DNA from 2 places in the Collinsella sp. wc0529 genome. Region 2 is predicted to be linked to the other one. Evidence: riboswitches for the same ligand, from Rfam matches in the RefSeq annotation. Region 2 holds a riboswitch; the other holds the start of a gene.

Region 1 (11,090 bases), 410 kb from region 2:
AGCTCCGTGACGGCATCTACGAGGCAGGCCAAGCCATCGGCACGGGCGACGCCACGGTCGACTCCCTCTATATCAAAGCAGTCGCCAAAAGTACGACCATCGCACCTCCCGAGGTAGCCAAGCCGGAAGACCCCAAGCCCGACGAGACCAAGCCCGCAGAAAGCAAGCCCGCGGAGTCCAAGCAGAACCCCAAGCCTGAGGGCTCAAAGCCGACCAAGGCCGTTGCGGCTTCAACCACGAAAGCCAAGACTACCGGCGTGCTCGCGGCAACCGGCGACACCTCGGGTGCGGCCATCGTGGCAACCGTCCTTGCGGGAACAGCCGCTATCGCCGCAGGCACCATGGCGAGCCGTAAGCGTTCTTAGACGCCTCTGCGCACATGGCAGCTCCCGCGAAGGCCCCGAGCCCCAGCACCGTTTAACAACGTCACCGCCGAGCTCCCCTCCGGCGGTGGCGTTTTCCATATGCGTCCGCAGGGGATGCACGAGATTGTCTTTGGTCTAGCCCAACCGGCATACGCTGGCGTGCGACAATTGGGGCTGCCGATATCACAACACTGAGAGAAGCCCGTCATGGAAGCGCATCAAAAGCAGATAACCGTTTATTCGAATCATACGGAAAGCGCGCCTGTCATCTACCTTCCTGTGGTCGTGGGCGACGGCAGCGAGGTTTATAAGTGTTGCCGAGAGCTCGACTGTCCGCCATTCGCCCTCGTCACCATTGGCGGGCTCGATTGGAATCGCGAGCTGAGCCCCTGGGCATGCGACGGGACCGTACGCGATGCCGAGCCTTTCGGCGGCCAAGCTGCCGATTTTCTTGATGAGCTGCTGAATCAGATAATCCCCCAGGTCGAGTCGTCGCTTCCTCAGCCGCCCACCTGGCGCGGCATTGCCGGTTACTCGCTCGCGGGCCTCTTCGCACTCTGGTCCCTCTGGCAAACCGACGCCTTTGACCGCGCCGCGAGCGCATCGGGGTCGCTATGGTTTCCCGACTTTGTCGACCGTGCCAGCACGGCCCCTTTTGCCGGCAGCCCGCAAGCCGTCTACCTGTCACTCGGCAAAAAGGAAACCAAGACGCCCAACCGCATGATGCGGCATGTACTCGACGACACACGCGCGATGGAAGTGTTGCTCGTCGAGCGCGGCATTCCAACAACGCTGGAGCTCAACCCCGGCAATCACTTTGCCCAAACCGACTTACGCATGGCCCGCGGCATCCACTGGATACTGACACATTAAAAATGGTGCCCACACGCATATACGCATGGGCACCATATCTTGTTTTAGCTGAACGCAGCTGCTACTCAGCAGCCTCCTCAAGCTCGGAGACATCAAACTCAAAGTCGTTACCCGGCAGGATGGCGTTGAGCACAATGCCCACCAGTGAGCCCACGGCAATGCCGGACAGCGAAATGGTCACGCCGCCCAGCTCCAGCACGATGGCACTGGCGGTGCTGTAAGCAATGCCGAGCGAAAGCACGAGCACCAGAGCCGCCACCAGCACATTGCGGTTGTTCTGGAAATCGACCTGGTTCTCGATGAGGTTGCGGACGCCCACAGCGCTGATCATGCCGTAGAGCACGAGCGACACACCGCCGATCACACACGCCGGCATGGCCGCAATGACAGCCGCGAACTTGGGGCAGAACGAAAGCACGATGGCGCAACACGCGGCAATTCGAATTACGCGCGGGTCGAACACGCGCGTCAGGGCGAGCACGCCGGTGTTCTCACCATACGTAGTGTTGGCCGGAGCGCCAAAGAGCGAAGCCAGAATCGTGGCAAGGCCGTCGCCGAGCAGCGTGCGATGCAGACCGGGATCGGCAATGTAGTTGCGCTCGCAAGTCGAACCGATAGCAGAGATATCGCCGATATGCTCGATCATGGTCGCGAAGGCCAGCGGCATGATGGTGATGATGGCCGTCGTGGCAAGACCGCTATCGAACTGCGGCCCAAAGAGTGCAAACACGGTGTTGTCCCACACGATGGGCAGACCGACCCACGGAGCGGCGGCAACGCCCGAGAAATCAACCTCGCCGAGCGCAGCCGCAACGGCATAGCTCACCACAACGCCCAGCAAAATCGGCACGATCTTGACCATGCCACGGCCCCAGATGTTGCAGATGACGATAACGGCAACGCCAATGACAGCCACAAGCCAGTTGGTCTGGCAGTTAGCAATAGCGGAACTTGCCAGGATCAAGCCGATGGAAATGACGATGGGGCCAGTCACCACCGGCGGAAAGAAACGCATGACACGCTTGGCGCCAAACGCGCGGAAGAGCGCCGCCAGCACCGGATAGAGCAGACCGGCACAAGCTACGCCCAGGCAGGCGTAGGGCAAAAGCTCGGTCTCGCCGTTGGGCGCGATTGCGGCATAACCGGCAATAAAGGCAAACGATGAGCCCAAAAATGCCGGCACCTTGCCACGCGACAAGAAGTGGAACAGCAGCGTGCCCAAGCCGGCAAACAACAGCGTTGCCGAGACCGAGAGGCCGGTGAGCACGGGCACCAACACCGTGGCGCCGAACATGGCAAATAGATGCTGCAGGCCGAGCAGGAACATGCGCGGTCGGCCAAGCGACGACGCATCGTAGATGGCATCGGCGACAGCGGGCGTCGAGGATTGGGACATGGATGTCCTTTCGAATGGAGGGGCGATCGGGCATAGCGGATTACCTGCCCGAACGATACGATCCGAACCATTGTACGCGATGCGCCATGTCTCGCACGCGCCGTCACCTGCGAACGTTACCGCTATTGCCAAACGCGCTCGGCAACGCGCTTGACCAGCGCGATCTTTGCCCATTGTCCGTCCTCGGTCAGCTTGTTGCCAATCTCGCAGCTGGCAAAGCCGCACTGGGGCGACAGATACAGGTTCTCGAGCGGCACGTACTTTGCAGCTTCGCGGATACGCTCGACGATGGCATCCTCGTTCTCGAGCTCTGCCGCCTTGGTGGTTACCAAGCCCAGCACGACCTTCTTGCCCGGGGCAACGTACTTGAGCGGCTCAAAACCGCCGGCGCGCGGCGTGTCGAACTCCAGATAGAACGCATCGACATTCTCATGCGCAAACAGGTACGGCGCGATGGGATCGTAACCGCCCTCAAAGGCATAGGTAGAGTGGTAGTTACCACGGCACACGTGCGTGTTAATGACCAGGTCGTCGGGCTTGCCCTCGATGGCGGCGTTGTTGAGCGCCACGCCCAGCTCACTCACCTTTTGCAGATCAACCGGGCTCATTCCGGTCTTGGACACAAAGTCGGTATCGCAATAGATGCCCCAGGTGCAGTCATCAAACTGGATGTTGCGGCAGCCTGCAGCGTACAGGTCGGCGATCACCGTGCGATAAGCGGCTGCAATGGCGTCGGCAAGCTCCTCATCGGTCTTATAGACAGCGCGCAGGCTCTCCTGCTGGCCGTCGCAGCGATCGAGCGTGACCTCAGAGAACGTCTGGATCGGCGCCGGAATGGTTTGACGTGCGACCTGACCCTCCCCCTCAAGCGCCTTGACAAACTTAAAGTGCTCGACGAATGGGTGGTTCTCGCCGCTAATGGGACCGGTTACCACGGCGGTATCGGCCGTGGTCTCCTCGTCGTGGAACATATAGCCCGTACGCGAGGTACGGCGTTCAATGCCGTTGAGCCCCCACATAAAGTCGAGGTGCCAGTAACTGCGGCGAAACTCGCCATCGGTGATGACCTGCAGACCGGCGGCCTTCTGCTTTGCCACCAAATCGCGAATGGCATCGTCCTCGACGGCCTTAAGCCCCTCGGCATCAAGCGTGCCTGCCGCATAGGCAGCGCGGGCGTCCTTTACGGCCTGCGGACGAAGAAAGCTGCCGACGATATCGGCGCGAAACGGCGCGTTCGGTTGAATTGAAGTGCTCATAGATATCTCCCTTTGCATTGGTTGCTTTACTGGGACAGAGTATGAGCGCTCATATGGACATCGTAAAATATACGTTTATATCAGTTTGATATAGACGTTTCCTATATCAGTCTGGACTGCCATAAAGAGATTTGACCCGCGCGGAGCACAGCAGCCTAGATATGCTGGCGAATCGCGTCGATATAGGCCTGCCCGTAGCGCGTAAGTGTCGTGTTCTTGCGCGTGATGATGCCAATCTCCATGTACTCGTCTACATCAAGCGGAATCGAGATGATGCCGGGACCGTTAAGCTCATGGCTGATCACACCCGAACACACCGTGTAGCCGTTGAGGCCCATGGCCAGGTTGAACAGTGTCGCACGGTCGCGCACGCGGATATTCTTGCGGCGCTCAAACGTCGAGGTCAGTTCCTCGGAATAGTAAAACGAGTTGTAGCTGCCCTGCTCGTAGGACAGGAAGGGATAGTCCTCCAGGTCCTCGAGCGTCACGCTGGAGCGGCCCGCCAGCGGATGGTCGGCACACACAAAGACGTGTGGCGTGGCGCAGAATAGTCCTTCGAACACGAGCTCGTTGGCCGCCAGCATGCGCTCGATAACCTCGCGATTGTGCTCGGATAAGTACAGGATGCCCAGTTCGCTCTTCATATGCGCGACGTCCTCGATAATCTCGTGAGTCTGCTCCTCGCGCAGGGTAAAGTCGTAGCGCGCGGCATCGAACTCACGGATCACATCGACAAACGCATTAACGGCAAAGGAATAATGCTGACAGCTCACACTAAAGTGCGGCACCTGCTCGGACGCGCCCTTGTACTTGCCCTCGAGCAGGTCGGCCTGGTCGAGCACCTGGCGCGCGTAGCCCAAGAAGGTCTCGCCTTCCTCGGACACAATGACGCCCTTGTTGGTGCGCTCAAAGATGTGCACGCCCATCTCGTTTTCGAGATCGCGGATTGATGCGGTAATCGAAGGCTGCGACACAAAGAGCCGGCGCGAGGCCTCGGTGATGCTGCCGCATTCGGCAACTTTGACGACATACCTGAGCTGCTGAAGCTTCATGGCTTTCTCCCTAGACGTTCGTGACGTCGAAACCCGTCGCATCCATCTGACGCATAAACGGCGGCATCTCCCCCGTCGCGGCGCAGGCGGCAATCTGATGCAGAGCCCCGGCAACCGCATCGTCTGCCGCAGCGCCGATATGCCAGCGCGCGGCAGCCGTGACGGCCTCGTTGGCATTGGCGACTGCAACGGAGTTGGGAACGGCATCGATCATGGGCAGATCGTTATCGGAATCGCCAAATACGGCCACCTCATCGGTCGTCAGGCCCAAAGCGCGCGCCAGCTCCAGTGCAGCGCAGCCCTTGTCCCAACCGGCCGGAAGGATGTCAAGCAGGCGCACTCGATTGTTGGGAAACACAAGCGAGAGTTCCGGCACCTCAGCGGCAACGCGCTCGCGTAGCTCCACGAGCTCCTCACGTGAACGGGCACTCCAAATATTCGCCTTAAACACCGGCGCATCATCGACGACGGGACGGCACGGGGCCTCTTCGCCCTTGAGCCACGCGTTGCCGCCCGACTCCATGGCGCGGCGTACGCGCTCGGGATCGCTCGTCACGCAGTAGGCATCGTTATTCCAAAAGTCATCACCCAGGCTGTAGACCTTCAGATACGTATCGTCGGTCTCCTGCTCCAAGTAGTCAGCCAAACGCATAAGGGCGGCGTTGTCGGTCGCGCGCGAAGCGACCGCCTGACCGTCGACAAACATTACCTGGCCGTTGCAGAACGCGCCGGTCGAGAAGCACTCGACGCAATTGCGGAACATCCAGCCCATCGCGGACGGCTGGCGACCCGAAACCGGGCCAAAGTGCAGACCCGCCGCCTGCATGGCATGAATGCCCTCGATGGCGTAGTCGCTGGCGCCGTCATGCCCGGCTGGAATCAGCGTATCGTCCATATCGGTCAGCACAAGTTTAATCATAAGGCCCCCATTCGTATCGGTCCTACCTATTGTAACGACCTGCCAAAATAAACCTGTCCCTTTTTGGCAGGTGCGCTAGTATAGGGAACAACAGATTCGATGCGGGAGTGCCGGCGGTGCAAACCACAAGGCTGAGAGGGCATGGGGCCCAATCCTTTGAACCTGTCAGTTAATGCTGGCGTAGGGAGCATGCCGCCTTTACAGGGGCGCTGTCTATGCACAGCGCCCCTTTTCTATGCCAAGGAGGCATGTGCAGTGATTGATTCGGAACAGCTTAAGCAAAATGTGGTCAAGGCCGTGGAGGAGATTCGCGCCACCAATCCGATGGCCGGCTCCATCACCAACACGGTGACGATCGACTTTGTCGCCAATGCTCAGCTCGCCGTGGGCGGTTCGGCCGCCATGGTCTATCTGCCCGACGAGGGCGAGGCGCTCGTTGCCGGCGGCGGCGCCATCTATCTCAACATGGGCACGCTCTTCCCCATCTACGAGCAGACGATTCCCCGCGCGGCCAAGGCGGCACACGACGCCGGCAAGCCCTGGGTGCTCGATCCGGTGGGCCTGGGCATCGGTAGCCTGCGAACCCAGCTGGTAAACGAGCTCAAGCAGTACAAGCCTGCCATCGTGCGCGGCAACGCCTCCGAGATCATCGCACTCGCCGGCCTGTGGGGTCTTGAGGGCGAGGCAGCTGATCTGAGCCGCGTGCGCGGTGTCGATACCACCGACACGGTCGACGCCGCCCGCGATGCCGCTGTGGCGCTCGCCCGCTACACCGGCGGAGCCGTAGTGGTCTCGGGCGAAGTCGACCTGATTACCGACGGCACGACGGTGGCCAAGTCCCACGGCGGCAGTCCGCTCATGTCCAAGATCACCGGCTGCGGCTGCTCGCAGGGTGGCGTGCTGGCTGTGTACGCCTGCGCTGCCGATCCGTTTACGGCAGCCATCTGCGGCACCGCCGTCTACAACGTTGCCGGCACGCGTGCCGCCGCTGTCGCCGATGCCCCGGCAAGCTTTAAGGTCGCCTTTATCGACGAGCTCTACCGCGCGACCGCCCAGGATATTGCCGATAACCAACTCGAGCTCGAGGAGGCATAAGCCATGTCCGAGCCCGCAACCAATGCCGGCATGAACACACTCGTCGCCGTGGCCATCGCCCCGTGCGGCACCGGCGATGAACTGTCCGCCGAGGTCGCCGAGGTCGTGCGCGTCATTCGCGAGAGTGGCCTTCCCAACCACACCACCTCGATGTTCACCGAGATCGAGGGCGACTGGGACGAGGTCATGCAGGTCGTGCGCGACGCAACCTTTGTGTTGGCGAGCAAGGGCATCCGCACCGAAGTCGTGCTCAAAGCCGATATTCGACCCGGATTTACCGACACCATGACCGGCAAACTCGAGCGCATGGAAGCACAGATCAAAAAGCAGGAGGAAGCACGATGAGCATCCGCGACAACCTTGATATCTCGGCCTATCTAGTACTCGGCCCCGAAAACACGCTGGGACGTCCCGTGGGCGATGTGGTGGCCCAGGCGCTCGACGCAGGCTTTACCTGCATCCAGGTGCGCTCCAAGGTGGCAAGCGCCCGCGAGATCATCGCACTGACCGGCGACGCCGCGCAGGCAATCGCACAGGCTGGCAAGACCGGTCAGGTCGCCCTGTTAATCGACGACCGCCTGGACTGCGTACTCGCCGCGCGCGAGCAGGGTATTGCTGTCGACGGCGTGCACGTGGGCCAGAGTGATATTCCCGTCGAGGTCTGCCGCAAGCTTCTGGGCCCCGATGCCATCGTGGGCCTTTCGGCACGCTGCGAGGAGATGCTCGAGTACGTCAAGACCGCCGACATGAGCCTGGTCGACTACCTGGGCATCGGCCCGCTCCACGAGACCGAGACCAAACGCGATTGCGGACGCGCAGCCGATGGCTCCATCATCACCAAAAGCTTTGAGGATCTGGCCGCACTCCACGCGGCAAGCCCCGTGCCCATCGTGGTGGGCGGCGGCGTCAAGACGGCCGACCTGCCGCAGCTCAAGGCCACCGGCGTCGATGGCTTCTTTGTGGTGAGCGCCGTCTGCAGTGCCGACGACCCCTACGCCGCAGCCAAGGAGCTCGTCGATACCTGGCAGCGGGCATAGGCATAAGCCGAGCAGCCGATTCGCAGCCTCATATTCTTCAGCAACGGAAAGCGCATCCCAGCTTGGACCTCCATTCCGGGGCGCGCTTTCCGCATGCGACCCTTACCCCGCCAGATACGCTTCCAGCGTGGGCAAGGTCGCCTCCGCATCGCGGCGACCGATCTGGTAGATGCGTTCGAGTTCATCGGGCTCGCGGCACAGCGACGGCACCTTCACCGATTCACTCGGACGCACCACAAAAATTTCGCCGGCAGCCTCGCGACGTGCCAGGTCATCGAGCGTGGCATTGTAAACCTCATGCCGATGCTCAAGCGCTGCGACAAACTCCGGATAGTGACGGAACACGCGACGTAGCATGGGCATCACGCTGTTGGGCTGCTTCACAAAGCGCGCCGGCTGCGTGAGTACCACGATATTGCGGTCATACCCCTGCGCAAACAGCCATGCACTGGGAATAGAATCAGCCACGCCGCCATCCAGGTACTTACGGCCCTCAATGGCGACAGGACGCGTCGCCACGGGAATTGCCGACGACGCCCGGATCCACTCGATATCCCTCTCGTCGCCATACGGCAGATCGTGGTAGACGGCCTTGCCCGTCTCGATATCGGTACACACGCACGTAAACCGCATGGGGCAGGTGCGATATGTCTCCAGGTCGATGGGATCGCGCTCGATGGGCACCTCGTGATAGGCAAAGTCGGCATTGAACATATCGCCGGTTCGCAGCCAGCTGGCCACGCCTGCATAGCGCTTGTCGGCACAATAGGCCTTGTTGTAGCGAATGGCGCGGCCGATCTGGCGCGATTTAAAGTTGTAGCCAAACGCCGCGCCCGCCGAGACACCCACCATATGGTCGCAGGTCAAACCGTGCTCCATCCAAACGTCGAGCACGCCCGCCGTATACATACCGCGGTAGCCGCCTCCCTCGAGCGCGAGTCCCACCGTGCGCGTCGTATCCGGCTGTGCCATGCGACCATCTCCGTTCCTGCGTTTAAAACCGGGACAAGTATACCCGTCAACATATATCGTCTCAGTCGCATTTTTATCGGACATCGCATCGTCGCGCTGCCGTTTGTCGAATAATGGCCGCCCACAGCATGTGCACCCATATATAATTGTGTGCTGTTGTTTATACTACGCAGTAGTTATCAACAGCGAACATTAGCCGGTAAATTAGCCCAACAACGCAGCGAGGCGGGGGCCTGGATACACGCAAAGCGCCGAACAACAACGCGTGTGCACAACGAGCTCGCCCGACGCAATTCGCCCGACCTCAGAAAGCCGCTTACGACATGGATACTGTCAGCAATTACACCGAAACGCTCGAAAAGACCGTTCGCGACCTTCTCGAGCGTCAGGATGATCTGATTAGGACTGCCTTTACCGACCAGCTTACCGGACTTGGCAACCGCGGCGGCTTTGCCCGTTCCTTAGAGGAAATCTGGGAGCAGGAACTGCCCGTGACCATGGCGTTTATCGACATCGATAACCTTAAGCACTGCAACGACATCTTTGGACATGACGAGGGCAACCGCTATATCTTGCAGGTAAGCCTCTATCTCAAGCTGTATATGAAGGTGGACGAGGCGGCGTTTCGCATAGGCGGCGACGAGTTTGCCATCCTATCTACGGTTGCGACCGAGGACGACCTCGCCGAGCGTCTTGAGCACTGCCGAACGGTCCTGCTCAAAAACAACGATTCCGAGATGCCTCACTCGTTTAGCTATGGAGTGTCGCATGCCGACCCCGCCCTGGGCGAAGCCCCCAATCGCATGACGCTCGATGCCGACCATCGCATGTACGACTACAAGCTACGTCATGCCATGCACCTTGATCGACGCAATATCACGCAAGTCCACGCCGACGACTTCGAAATAAGCGATCGTATTTTCGACGCCTTTTCGATGCTCAACGAGGGCCGCTATTTCTTTATCGAGAACTTGGACAAACATCGCACCCTTTGGTCACAAGGCGCCTTGCGCGATCTTGGCCTTCCCTCGGAGCACATAGACAACTGCCGCGATTACTGGAAAACGCGCGTCCATCCCGATGACCTTGAGGCCTACATCAACGACATCGACCAAGTCTATAACGGCACCAAGCACCGTCGCGTCATGCAGTATCGTGTGCGCAATGCCGTCGGCGACTACGTCCTTTGCCGTGCTCGCGGGTTTCGTATCGACGGCGACGGAAATGTCCCCTCGCTCTATGTCGGCGAGCTCGTCAACCACTCACTTGCCGAAACCGTCGATGCCGCCACAGGCCTCGGAACGCAGCGCATGCTGGCCAACGCCATCGACGCCTGCCGTTGCGACCGTTGCGAGACGGGCCTTATAGCGGTGCGCGTTCGTGGCACGACAAAGCTCAACGAGCTCTACGGGGCCGAGGCTGTCGACAACATGCTCGCCGAATACGCAGGCCGCATGCTGTCGATCACCCGCGGTAGGAGTCGCGTCTTCCGTTCACGAAGTGTCCAGTTCGTCGTGCTCAGCAACGATTTGGACCACGGGGCATTCGAGCAACTGACCCGCCACCTTAAAGAGGCCGTTTTCGCTCCTGTTCAAATCGCGGGCGACACCATTACTCCCGTCTGTCTTGTCGTCCCAGCCTTCTACGAGCACTTAACCCATCAAGCGACCGCCGTTTTAGGCGAACTCGAGCGTCGCCTTCGCACGGCCGGCGGGCTTGTTCCCAACGACAGCCTCCCCATACCCGAGGCGGAGCGCAAAAGCGCCATCGCCGAACGTATCGACCCGCTCACGGGCCCCTATCGACCCAGCGAGTTTATGCGACGCGCCAACGCATTTCTCGAGGCAAGGCGCGACGGCGCTTGGTGTATCGCCACCGTCGACATGGGCCACATGCGCCTATTTAACGAATGGTATGGACAGGCCGAAGGCGACCGTATGCTTGCCGATGTGGGCACGGTGCTCAAGGATATCGAGAACGCCGACATGGGTGTCGCGGGATACTGGGGACAAGACGACTTTTGTCTGCTCATACCCTTTGAGCACGATTTCGTTCACCGAGTCTATGCGCGCGTGCGCGAGGCTGTAGCCAAGCACAACGACGGCGTAGGTTTTTGGCCGTCCAT
Region 2 (11,090 bases):
CCTGGACGGCAAGGTCGGCGCAGGCGACGTAGTTGTCGAAGTAGAACGAATCGGGTTTCTTTGCCATGGGTGGGTCCTTTCGAGGCGAAGACGGGTGGGCGAGGTAATGCAGTCCGGATGGACGTTCGGTTTGACTAGAGGAACATCATGAACAGCTTGGCCATGACAAAGCTGATGAGTCCGCAGGCGGGGAAGGTGAAGAACCAGGTGAACATCATGTCTTTGACGACGCCGAAGTTGATGGCTGAGAGGCGCTTGACGGCACCGACGCCCATGATGGCGCAGGTCTTGATGTGTGTGGAGGACACGGGGATGCCGGTAAGGGTGGCAAGCAGCAGGTTTGCGGCGCCCGCCAGGTCGGCGGAGAAGCCCTGATACTTTTCGAGCTTGACCATGCTCTGGCCGACGGACTTGATGATGCGCTCGCCGCCCACGCTGGTGCCGATACCCATAGTGGCCGAGCACAGCAGCATAATCCAGATGGGGATGCCTGCATCGCCGACGCTCGTCTGGCCGCTGGCAAAGGCCACGCCTAAAAAGAGCACGCCGATGAACTTCTGTCCATCCTGCGCGCCGTGCATAAAGCTCATGGCCGCAGCGCTCGCGATCTGAGCGTATTTAAAGAAGACATTGGCACGTCGCCTGTTGGCGGCGGCGAAAAGAATCGAGACGAGCTTGCACAGGACCCAGCCCATGACAAAGCCCAGGCCGATGGAGAGCGCCAGACCGTAGATGACCTTCATCCACTCGTGGACGTTGACGCTGCTCGCACCGCCGAGGGCGATGGCGGCACCGGTCAGGCCGGCGATAAGGCTGTGGCTTTGCGAGGTGGGGATGCCAAAACGCGACGCTGTGGCGCCGTAGACGACGATGGAGAACAGCGCCGCGCATAGGCAGGCGAGCGCCATGGTGCTGTTTCCGCCAAAGTCGACGATATGTGAGATGGTGTTGGCGACGCTCGCGTTAAAGTGCGTCATGATGAGCACGCCGAGGAAGTTGAATGCGGCGCTCATGAGAATGGCGGCGCGGGCGGGCATGCAACGCGTAGTGACGCAGGTCGCGATGGCGTTGGGCGCGTCGGTCCATCCATTGACGAAGATGGCGCCCAACGCGAGGATCACGGTGACGGCAAGGACTGGGTTCGACACAATTTGGCCGAGGAAGGTTGAGAACGTTACGTCCATATATGGGCTTTCTCGAAGTTTGCAGACACGTTACAAAAACATGATAAATCGTATCACCTCCTGCGGGTCTCTTTACCGAGTTCTGATGGGAGAAGTGAACTTTTTGGCACTAAAATTGAATATTAGCCCTGTTGACCGCGGGTGTTCTTTTTGCTAACACGCCATACGGACACGTGCGATTACTACGACACTCCAAAACCACAGTCTGTTCGCTTTACAACATGCAAACATGCGTTCGATAATAGGAGGCATGGAATATCGACAGACAGACGGCAAAACTCGGCGCGTGCACAAGCAGTATGTGGACGTCGTGGCCCGCATCCTCGCGGGCGGACAAGTCGTGCCGGTTACCGTCTGCTGGGTCGACGGTCGCTGCTTTACGATTGACGAGATCGTCTCGTCCACTGGTTTTGGCCTGACGGTCCACGGCGTTCGTACGGCAACCTATAAGGTGCGTTTTGGCGGGCACGCGACCGAGTTGTATCTGGAGGACCAGGCGTGCGGACGGCCGGACGGCTCGCAGGCCCACGTGATGCGTTGGTGGGTCTGGGCGTTTGATCGTACGCTTGAGGGCGAGCGCCGTAGGTAAGGACGCACGGCGTTCGGGTACAATGGCAGGAATCTTGTCATCTGCTGCGCCGTCTTTCACGGCGCTTTGTGAAAGGACGAAGTATGAACGATATCCAGGGCTATCAGAACGGCCCCATCGAGACCGGTGCAAGCCGTGCCAAGGAGATGTCGCCGCGCGCGTACAACCTTGTCATGTCTGCCCTGATTTTCTTGGGCTTTTGCGCCATGGGCGCCGGCGCCTACTTTACGAGCACCATGTCGTTTGCGCGCATGATGATGAGCGGCGCAGCCTTGCCGCTGGTCTTTGGCTCGTTTATTTTGACCATCGTCGGCATGGTCATGATGTCGGCCGCCGCCAGCAAGCAGTCCGTGGGCCTGTCCCTTGTGGGCTACGTAATCTTTGCGAGTACCTTTGGCCTGACCGCGTCGTTTGGCCTTGCCAACTACGACCTGCCCACCATCAACACCGCTTTTATCGCCACGGCCGCCATCACCTTTGTCTTTGGCGCGCTGGGCGTGACCTTCCCCAAGTTTTTCCAGCGCGTATATGGCATCGGTTTTGGCATTCTGCTCGCCACTGTTCTGGTTGAGATCGTGCTGATGTTCATGGGCGTCTCGCAGTCCATCACCGACCTGATCGTGATCGTGGTGTTCGCCGGCTTTATTGGCTACGACACCTATGTTGCCACGACGGTGCCGCCTACGCTGCCCAACGCCGTGCTCATGGCGTCCAATCTGTTCGTTGACATTATCAACGTGTTCCTGCGCATCCTGAACATCCTTGGCCGTCGCGACTAGTGGCGAATTGCGGCGGTGCTTGCCGTGCGGGCAAATCGATGCGAAAGGCGGTCCTTCGGGGCCGTCTTTTTTGTACGCGGCGGGGTATCATGGATGGGAAAAGCCGATAGCGGCAGCGACAGGAAAGGTGGCCACGTATGGCAGACGTCGACAACAGGAACCGTAACCGCAGGTCCAACCGAGCGGGTCAGCCCAATCCCAAGCGCGAGGCCCGTGCCAAGGCCGCCGAGCGTCACGTGTCAACTGTGTCCGAAGCGTGCGCCAAGGATATCGAGCGTTCGCTTGCCGGTGTTCGCGAGTTTGACGGTATGCCTGCCGGCTTTGTCGCGGCGATGAAGGCCAAGGTTCAGACTGCTGTGGCCGCTGAAGAACAGGTTGCCGAGGACGTCGAGGGCGCGGAGGCTGCCGAGACCGAGGCGGCACCCGAGAGCGAGGCAGCGCCCGAGACCGAGGCAGCTCCTGAGCCCGTCGAGGAGCCTGCCGAGGAAATCGCCGAAGCTGAGTCCGCGCCTGCTGAGGAGCCTGCTGCGTCCCTGCCTGAGGTCACCGTGCTCGATGCCTCCGCCACGCAGGCCATCTTGGACAACGGTCGTGGCTATGCGCAGTTCTGCGACATGGCCGTGCTCGCCTTTGCCTCGTTCACCAATCCGGGCGGTGGCTATATTCAGGGTTATCTGGGCCAGGAGGCCACGCTGTGCGCCGATTCGTATCTGTACAACGTTCTCGATAAGCAGCGCAAATGGTACGGCGAGAACCGTCGCCGCAACATCAACTGCGAGCTTTACCGAAACCGTGCGCTGGTGGTGCCTGCGGTGCGCTTCGATCGCAACCACGTGCATGCATACGCCGACGTGATCGTGGCCGCCGCGCCCAACGTTAAGCGCGCCCGCCAGGAGTATCGCGTGAGCGACGATGCTCTGCTGGATGCCCTGCGCGACCGCATTCGCTTTGTGCTTGCCATCTGCGACGAGCTGGGTCGCGAGAAGCTCGTACTGGGCGCTTGGGGCTGCGACAACAACGGCTTTGACGCCGAGGCCGTGGCCGAGCTCTTCCGCAAGGAGCTCGCGTCGGGCGACTTTAAGGTCAAGCAAGTCTTCTTTGCCGTGCCTTCTACGCGCTGGGATGAGGATTTTGCCAAGTTCGAGCACGTGCTGGCAAACTTCCCCGAGCGCAACGAGGAGTCCTATGCCCAGGTTGCCGCTCGCGCTGCGGCAGCTCGCGCCGCCGAGCAGGCCCAGGCTGCTACCGAGGATGATGAGAACGAGGACGATTGGCGCAAGTACCTGTAATCGGTACGTGCTGACAGATGGGTCGAGCCGGCGGGAGGGCTGCTCCCGTCGGCTTTTTACTGAGCGAGGGGCTTACGATGAAAAACGTTCTATGCTTTGGCGACAGCAACACCTATGGTTACGATCCGGCGGGCATGCGCGACGGCACCGCGGTGCGCTATGCGCGGGATGTGCGCTGGTGCGGCGTGGCCCAACGTGACTTAGGCGAGGGCTGGCATGTAATTGAAGAAGGCCTCAACGGCCGCACGACGGTACGCGACGACATGTGCCATCTGGACACCAATCTTAACGGCATCCGCGCGCTGCCGATGCTGCTCGAGGCCCATAAGCCACTGGACGCCATTGTGATCATGCTGGGCACCAACGACTGCAAGACGGTCTTTAACGTGACAGCTGCCGATATCGCCCGTGGCGCCATGGCGCTGATTCGCGCCGTCCGCGCGTTTCCGTGGACCGACGCTGCGCCTTGTCCGCGCATTCTGCTGATGGCTCCTATCAAGATCAAGCCGCAGATCGCCGATGTATATATGACCGATTTTGACGAGCGTTCCGTCGAGGCCTCGGAGCATTTTGCTGAATACTATGCGCACGTAGCCGAGCAGTTTGGCTGCGACTTTTTGAATGCAGCGGAGTTTGCCGAGCCGGGCGATATCGACTATCTGCATATGATGCCCGAAAGCCATGAGAGCCTGGGTCACGCCGTGGCGGCCAAGCTCCAAGAGATGCTCGGTGAGTAGCACGGCCCCAAACCACCACAATAGTTCTCCTTGCGGTGGCTTGTTTCGTTGATTTGTCTTGATCTGTAACAGTTGTAAGGCCGAAAACGGGCTAGATGTTACAGACTAAGATTATTTAGGTCGATATCGGTCGTTTGTCTCGATCTGTAACATCTAGGGTCGATTTTGCCGAGTTACTGTTACAGATCGAGATTATCTTCTGAGCGGAATTTGAATGTCTCAATCTGTAAGAGGTGGGCCGAAAAATGGACTCTAATTGCTATGGATCGAGATGTTTGTGGGAACCACCGCAAAGGTGCCTGTCCCCTTTGCGGTGGTTTTGAACTGCGAGTCTTAATATTGCCACATATGGTTAACGGGGCCGGAGCCTTTGCCCATGTCAAAGCCGGCGGCGAGAGCGCCCGTTAGGTAGGCCTTGCCGGCGTTGACGGCATCGGCAAGATCCATGCCCTGGGCCAGCGCGCAGGCGATGGCGGACGAAAGCGTGCAGCCGGTACCATGCGTGTTGCCGGTCTCGATGCGCTTGTGGCGGAACCACGTGGTGAGCGGATCGCCCAGGTGGTTGCCCTCGTCATCGAGCGGTGCGGGCTCTGCTAGCACATCGTTGGCCTCGTTGACAAAATGCCCGCCCTTAACGAGAGACGCGCACCCAAAGCGGTAGGTGAGGAGCATGGCGGCATTTTGCTGCGTGCGCTCGGAATCGACCTCGTAATCGAGCAGCGCCATGGCCTCGGGAATATTGGGCGTGATGACGGTCGCCAGGGGGAACAGGCGGCGTGTAAGCGCTTCGGCGGCGTCCTCTGCGATCAGACGAGCGCCCGAGGTGGCGACCATGACGGGGTCGACGACGATATTTTGTGCGTCCCAGGCACTCAGGCGGTCGGCGATAACCTCGATAATCTCGGCAGAGGAAACCATGCCGATCTTGACGGCACTGGGGCGGATATCGTCAAAAACGGCATCGATTTGCGCCGCGACAATATCCGGGGAGATGTTTTGCACGGCGGTGACACCGAGCGTGTTTTGTGCGGTTATGGCTGTGATGGCCGTCTCGGCATACAGACGGTGCGCCGTGATGGTCTTGATGTCGGCCTGAATGCCGGCACCACCGCTGGAATCTGATCCTGCGATGGATAGAACGGCGGGTACCTTACTGCGATCCATGTTCGCTCCCTTGTTCGGTCGGATTCAAATGGGTCTTCTGCCTGCATTATAAAGTGCCCGGGCCGGCTGTATGCCGAACCCGGGCGGGTAGTGCAATCTTTACGCAAACGCAAGCAAATGTTCACACGTCAACAATTGACGAACACCTTGTTACCGATTGCGGCTCCGGCGACGAGTTAGTCCTCCATGCCGAGGTCGATCGTCGTGCCTTCGAACACCTTGTTAACGGTGCGGACGGCGCACATCTTGCCGCACATGGTGCAAGTACCCTCGGTGGCGGCGGGGGATTCCTCGTAGCGCTTCTTACCGGTGACCGGGTCGAGAGCGCACTTCCACATGGCGTCCCAGTCGAGCTTGCGGCGTGCCTGGCCCATCTTGTCGTCCATGTCGCGGGCGTGCGGCACCTTCTTGGCGATGTCGGCGGCGTGTGCGGCAATCTTGGTGGCCATGAGGCCGTCGAGCACATCCTGGGCGTTAGGCAGGCATAGGTGCTCGGCCGGCGTCACGTAGCACAGGAAGTCGGCGCCGGAGCTGGCGGAGATAGCGCCGCCGATGGCTGCGGTGATGTGGTCGTAGCCCACGCCGATATCGGTCACCAGCGGCCCGAGCACATAGAACGGGGCGTTGTGGCACAGGCGCTTCTGCAGTTTCATGTTGGCGGCGATCTCGTCGAGCGCCATGTGACCCGGGCCCTCGACCATGACCTGGACGCCGGCGGCCCAGGCGCGCTTGCACAACTTGCCGAGCTCAATCATCTCGGCGGTCTCGGTGGCGTCGTTGGAGTCGTAGAGGCAGCCCGGGCGGCAGGAGTCGCCGAGCGAAATCGTCACGTCGTACTCATGGCAGATTTCGAGCAGCTCGTCGTAGAACTCATAGAAGGGGTTCTCGTTGCCGGTGACCTCCATCCAGCCAAACAGCAGCGAGCCGCCGCGGCTCACGATGTTCATGAGACGGCCGGTCTCCTTAAAGGTCTTGGTGACCGACTTGTTAATGCCGCAGTGGATGGTCATAAAGTCCACGCCGTCCTCGGCGTGCGCGCGCACGACTTCGAACAGGTCGTCCTTGGTGAGCTTGACCAGCGGCTTTTCCATGTAGCCGATGGCGTCGTACATGGGGACGGTGCCTACCATGAGCGGCGTCTCGTCGATGAGCTGCTGGCGGAACTGGCGCGTCTTGCCCGAGTTGGAGAGGTCCATGATGGCGTCGGCGCCAAAGTCCTCAGCGATCTTGACCTTCTTCCATTCCTCGGCGGCATCGGCCTTGTCGCCCGAGATGCCCAGGTTGACGTTGACCTTGGTGGACAGGCCCTCGCCGACGCCAAAGGCGCGCATGCCCTTTTTGATGTGCACGATGTTGGCGGGAATGGCGATGCGGCCGTCTGCCACGCGCTCACGGATGTACTCGGGGTCGCGATGCTCGCGCTCGGCGACCTCCTTCATCTGCGGTGTGATCTGTCCGGCGCGGGCAAAGTCGATTTGCGTGACGAGCTTGGGCTCTGTCTGTGTGCTCATTGGCACGGCTCCCTTCGTTGGCATTACCCATATCAGGTTTGCGGGTCAGGGCGGGCGCGCCCAGTCTCAGCCTGCCGTCTTGTCCTGCAAGCTCCCCGTTTATGTGGTGGGCTCAAGTATAGCTCGAATGGGTACGATTGGCCTAACGAGCGTGCCTGTGGGGAGGCGTACATGGAAGACAAGCATCTATATCGAGAGACACAATGGGATGTATCGGCCGCGGAAAGCCGTGCGCACCATGGCCTTGTCGCGATTGGTTTTGCGGTGCTTGCCGTGTTGGTGATTGCCTTTTGTATCTGGACGTTTGGCGGTCGCGGCGGCGCTGCATGGGAGTTCGAGGCTGATGATAGCCTACCGATTATGACGGTGAGGAGTACTGGCGGTAATGCCAATACGCTCGCCGCGCCGGGCGACTATTGGTATTCGCGCGACGAGTTTGTGCAATTGCAGCTGAGCGGTGGGTCTATTCCTGGTGAGGAAATCGAACGCGTGACGTATGATGCGACGCTCAAAACGCTCACGGTGAAGCTTAAAGATCAAGGAGATGTGCCCACGACCATGGATATCGCCCTGACGGAATGGCGTTTGGAGCCTCCGACGGGTGTTGCGGTGTCCGAGGTTGAGCACGTCAAGATTGTCTATCAGGACGGTTCGACAAACGGGATTGCAAAGGCCGACGGTCTAGCAGAATAGCGGAGTGTTTACCGAATGTCATGAAAGCATGCCGAGGTGGAGTTCGGCGCTAGTGACAGGCTTCTAGAATGCCTGCTCGTTGATGAAGACCAGGCTGTCTGGGGACGAGAGCTCGGGGACATAGCGGTAGCCAAGGTTGAACTCGGTAAGACCGGCGGCGTCCTTGACCTTGTTTTCCGCCATCCAGCGGACCATCGAACCGCGTGCCTTTTTGCTGGCGGTCGATTGCTGGACGGGCTTATCGTTGCGGACGCCTTCGCCAAAAACGCAGGTGATAACCGTTGTATCCTGTGCAGCATGGGGCAGGACGGCTTTGGCGTATTCCACGCTGGCAAGGTTGACGATAGTGGTGTTAGAACCGGCCGGCGCAATTGCCTGCGCAAGTCGATTCCCCCAGAAGGCATAGAGATCGCGAGCACCGTCGACGGAGAGCTTCGCCCCCATTTCGAGCCGATAGGGCGACACGCCGTGGAAGGGGCGCACGCATCCGTAGAGTCCCGAGAGAATCCAGAGATGGTTTTGCAGCCAGTCGAGCTGTGCGGCATCCATGACCTCGGGCGCCATGCTTTGGTATTGGATGCCGTGGTAGGACATTACGGCGGGGGAGATTCGACGCGCGATATCGGGATCGGCGAGGTCGGCATCGCTCAGGACGGGCATAAATTCGTGAAGCGTATCCAGGCACGTTGCAAGCAGCCTGTCGCTCACGTTCCAAAGGGCCTGAAGGCCTGCCGCGCCATCCTCGCGTTCGATGCCCAGCAGTGTCTGATGAAGCCGGGCCGTCTGGTGTGCAAAAGGCGGTATGCCCCAAACGTCAAAGGCATCTTGAGCTGTCCGCATCTGTTTGGCGGGCGAAATGACGACCTGTAGCACGGAATCCTCCTCCCGTTAAAAAGTTGCGGTGAAATGCGGAACGCTTTTCCTGTTGGAAGGCCTGATGAATCCGTATTTCACCGCAAGTTATAAAGGGCTGGTTTGGGGCGCTTTACGAGGGTTTGTTAGGCGCGCTCGAGGAAGGCCTTGTAGCCGCGGTAGGCCTCGTAGATATCGGCCTTGTTGGCGACCTCCCATAGGGCGTGCATGGACAGAACGGCAACGCCGGAGTCGATGACATTCATGCCGTACTTGGCCATGATGTAGGCGATGGTGCCGCCGCCACCTGCGTTGACGCGGCCGAGCTCACAGGTCTGGAAATCCACGCCTGCCTTGTCCATGATGTCGCGGACGAGGGCCACATACTCGGCATCGGCGTCGTTGGAGCCGCCCTTGCCGCGGCTGCCCGTGTACTTGTTAAAGCACAGGCCGCGACCCATAAAGGCGGCGTTCTTGGTCTCGAACTTGGCGGCATAGCCCGGGTCGAAGCCGGCGGACACGTCAGAGGAGAGCATGCGGCTGCGGGCGAGCGCGCGGCGCAGGGCCAGCGGGCTACCCTCGCCGGCGAGCGTCATGATCTCGGCGACGGTGTTCTCGAAGAAGCGGCTCGTCATGCCGGTGGCACCCACGGAACCGATCTCCTCTTTGTCGACGATGAGCGTGATGCTCGTGCGCTCGACATTGGCCACATTGATCTGGGCGAGCATGGAGGGGTAAGCGCAGACGCGGTCGTCGTGACCATAGCCCAGAATCATGGAACGGTCGAGGCCCATGTCGCGGGCGGGGCCGGCGGGCACGACCTCGATCTCGGCGGAGAGGAAGTCCTCCTCCTCGACGCCGTACTGCTCCTTGAGGATGTCCAGGAACATCTGCTTGACGGGCTCCTTGGGGGCGTCCTTGTCGTCCTCATCGAACTTGACGGGACGGCCGCCCACGATCACGTCGAGAATCTCGGCATCGACGGCGTCCTTGGCAGGTTTGGACATCTGCTCGCTCGAGAGGTGGATCAGCAGGTCGGAGATGGTAAAGACCGGGTCGTCCGCCTTGTCGCCGATATTGATGTCGACGGTGGTACCGTCCTTTTTGCAGATGACGCCCACGAGTGCGAGCGGGGAGGCCACCCAGTGGTAGCTCTTGACGCCACCGTAGTAGTGCGTGTCGAGGTAGGCCATGTCGCCGGCCTCGAAGGCGGGGTTCTGCTTAAGGTCTAGGCGCGGCGAGTCCACGTGGGCGCCCAGGATGTTAAAGCCCTGCTCGAGCGGGGCGTTGCCCAGGTTGACGAGCATAAGGTCCTTGCCGTGATTGGCGGCGTACACCTTGTCGCCTGCCTTGAGCTCGCGGCCTTCGGCGATCACGGTCTCCAGGTCGACGTATCCCGCCTCCTCGGCCATCTTGATGCCGGTCTTGACGCACAGGCGCTCGGTCTTGTTCTCGCTCAAAAACTGCTTATAGCCGCGGCAAAGCTCCTCGAGCTCCTCGACTTGCTGTGGCGTGTACTTTTTCCATGCGCAGGGACGCTCCATGACGCAGGCTCCTTTCGGATCGATCGTGCTGGTTGATGTACCGTGAGCCATCGTATCACGCGCGGGCTCACGGTGGCGGGGGAGCTTGATGTGAGGTGGCCGCGGGGCGGGGAGCGTGTAAACTGGAGTGAGCAAACCGTGCCCAGCCCAAAGCGAGGTATTTAATATGTCTGACAAGCGCCGCACTTTTGCCGTTATCGACGGCAACTCGCTCATGCACCGCGCCTTTCACGCCGTGCCGCCGACCATGAACGCGCCGGACGGTCGCCCCACCAACGCGATCTTCGGCTTTCTGAACATGTTTCTTAAGATGATCGATGCCTTTAACCCCGACGGTGTGGTCGTGGCGTTTGATAAGGGCAAGCCGCGCGTGCGCATGGAGATGCTGCCGCAGTATAAGGCGCAGCGCCCGCCCATGGACCCCGACCTGCACGCGCAGTTCCCTATGATCAAGGAGCTGCTCACCGCGCTCAACGTGCCGATTCTGCAGTCTGAGGGCTGGGAAGGCGACGATATTCTGGGAACCATGGCGCGCTTGGGCGAGCAGGCCGGCTGCGACATGCTGCTGGTGACCGGCGACCGCGACATGTATCAACTCGTGACCGAGCACGTCAACGTGGTATCGACTCGCAAAGGCCTGTCCGACGTGGCGATTATGACGCCCGAGAGCGTGGATGACCTGTATCATGGCATTACGCCGGCGCTCGTGCCCGATTTTTACGGTCTAAAGGGCGATACGTCGGACAAC

Evidence for each region. A riboswitch is a leader RNA that binds a small molecule or an ion and turns the genes downstream of it on or off. The one in region 2 is predicted to bind thiamine pyrophosphate.
Region 1: another riboswitch for thiamine pyrophosphate. It lies ahead of thiM (hydroxyethylthiazole kinase); the one in region 2 lies ahead of thiC (phosphomethylpyrimidine synthase ThiC).

Annotation. Positions count from the first base shown of each region.
Region 1 covers NZ_JBJXBO010000002.1:444,978-456,067, reverse strand. The annotation lists gene ACKUTP_RS08625 (hypothetical protein) at 1-365, shown strand, start outside; gene ACKUTP_RS08620 (alpha/beta hydrolase) at 573-1,238, shown strand; gene ACKUTP_RS08615 (uracil-xanthine permease family protein) at 1,300-2,634, opposite strand; gene ACKUTP_RS08610 (5-methyltetrahydropteroyltriglutamate--homocysteine S-methyltransferase) at 2,757-3,890, opposite strand; gene ACKUTP_RS08605 (LysR family transcriptional regulator) at 4,046-4,942, opposite strand; gene ACKUTP_RS08600 (HAD-IIB family hydrolase) at 4,953-5,861, opposite strand; TPP riboswitch at 5,955-6,065, shown strand; gene thiM (hydroxyethylthiazole kinase) at 6,117-6,956, shown strand; gene ACKUTP_RS08590 (MTH1187 family thiamine-binding protein) at 6,960-7,301, shown strand; gene ACKUTP_RS08585 (thiamine phosphate synthase) at 7,298-7,993, shown strand; gene ACKUTP_RS08580 (patatin family protein) at 8,096-8,965, opposite strand; gene ACKUTP_RS08575 (EAL domain-containing protein) at 9,289-11,090, shown strand, end outside.
Region 2 covers NZ_JBJXBO010000002.1:38,220-49,309, forward strand. The annotation lists gene ACKUTP_RS06760 (DUF47 domain-containing protein) at 1-67, opposite strand, end outside; gene ACKUTP_RS06765 (inorganic phosphate transporter) at 135-1,184, opposite strand; gene ACKUTP_RS06770 (hypothetical protein) at 1,435-1,773, shown strand; gene ACKUTP_RS06775 (Bax inhibitor-1 family protein) at 1,857-2,552, shown strand; gene ACKUTP_RS06780 (TIGR02452 family protein) at 2,690-3,841, shown strand; gene ACKUTP_RS06785 (SGNH/GDSL hydrolase family protein) at 3,919-4,578, shown strand; gene thiD (bifunctional hydroxymethylpyrimidine kinase/phosphomethylpyrimidine kinase) at 4,912-5,742, opposite strand; gene thiC (phosphomethylpyrimidine synthase ThiC) at 5,919-7,253, opposite strand; TPP riboswitch at 7,246-7,361, opposite strand; gene ACKUTP_RS06800 (hypothetical protein) at 7,425-7,946, shown strand; gene ACKUTP_RS06805 (YaaA family protein) at 8,010-8,819, opposite strand; gene ACKUTP_RS06810 (aminopeptidase) at 8,945-10,342, opposite strand; gene polA (DNA polymerase I) at 10,509-11,090, shown strand, end outside.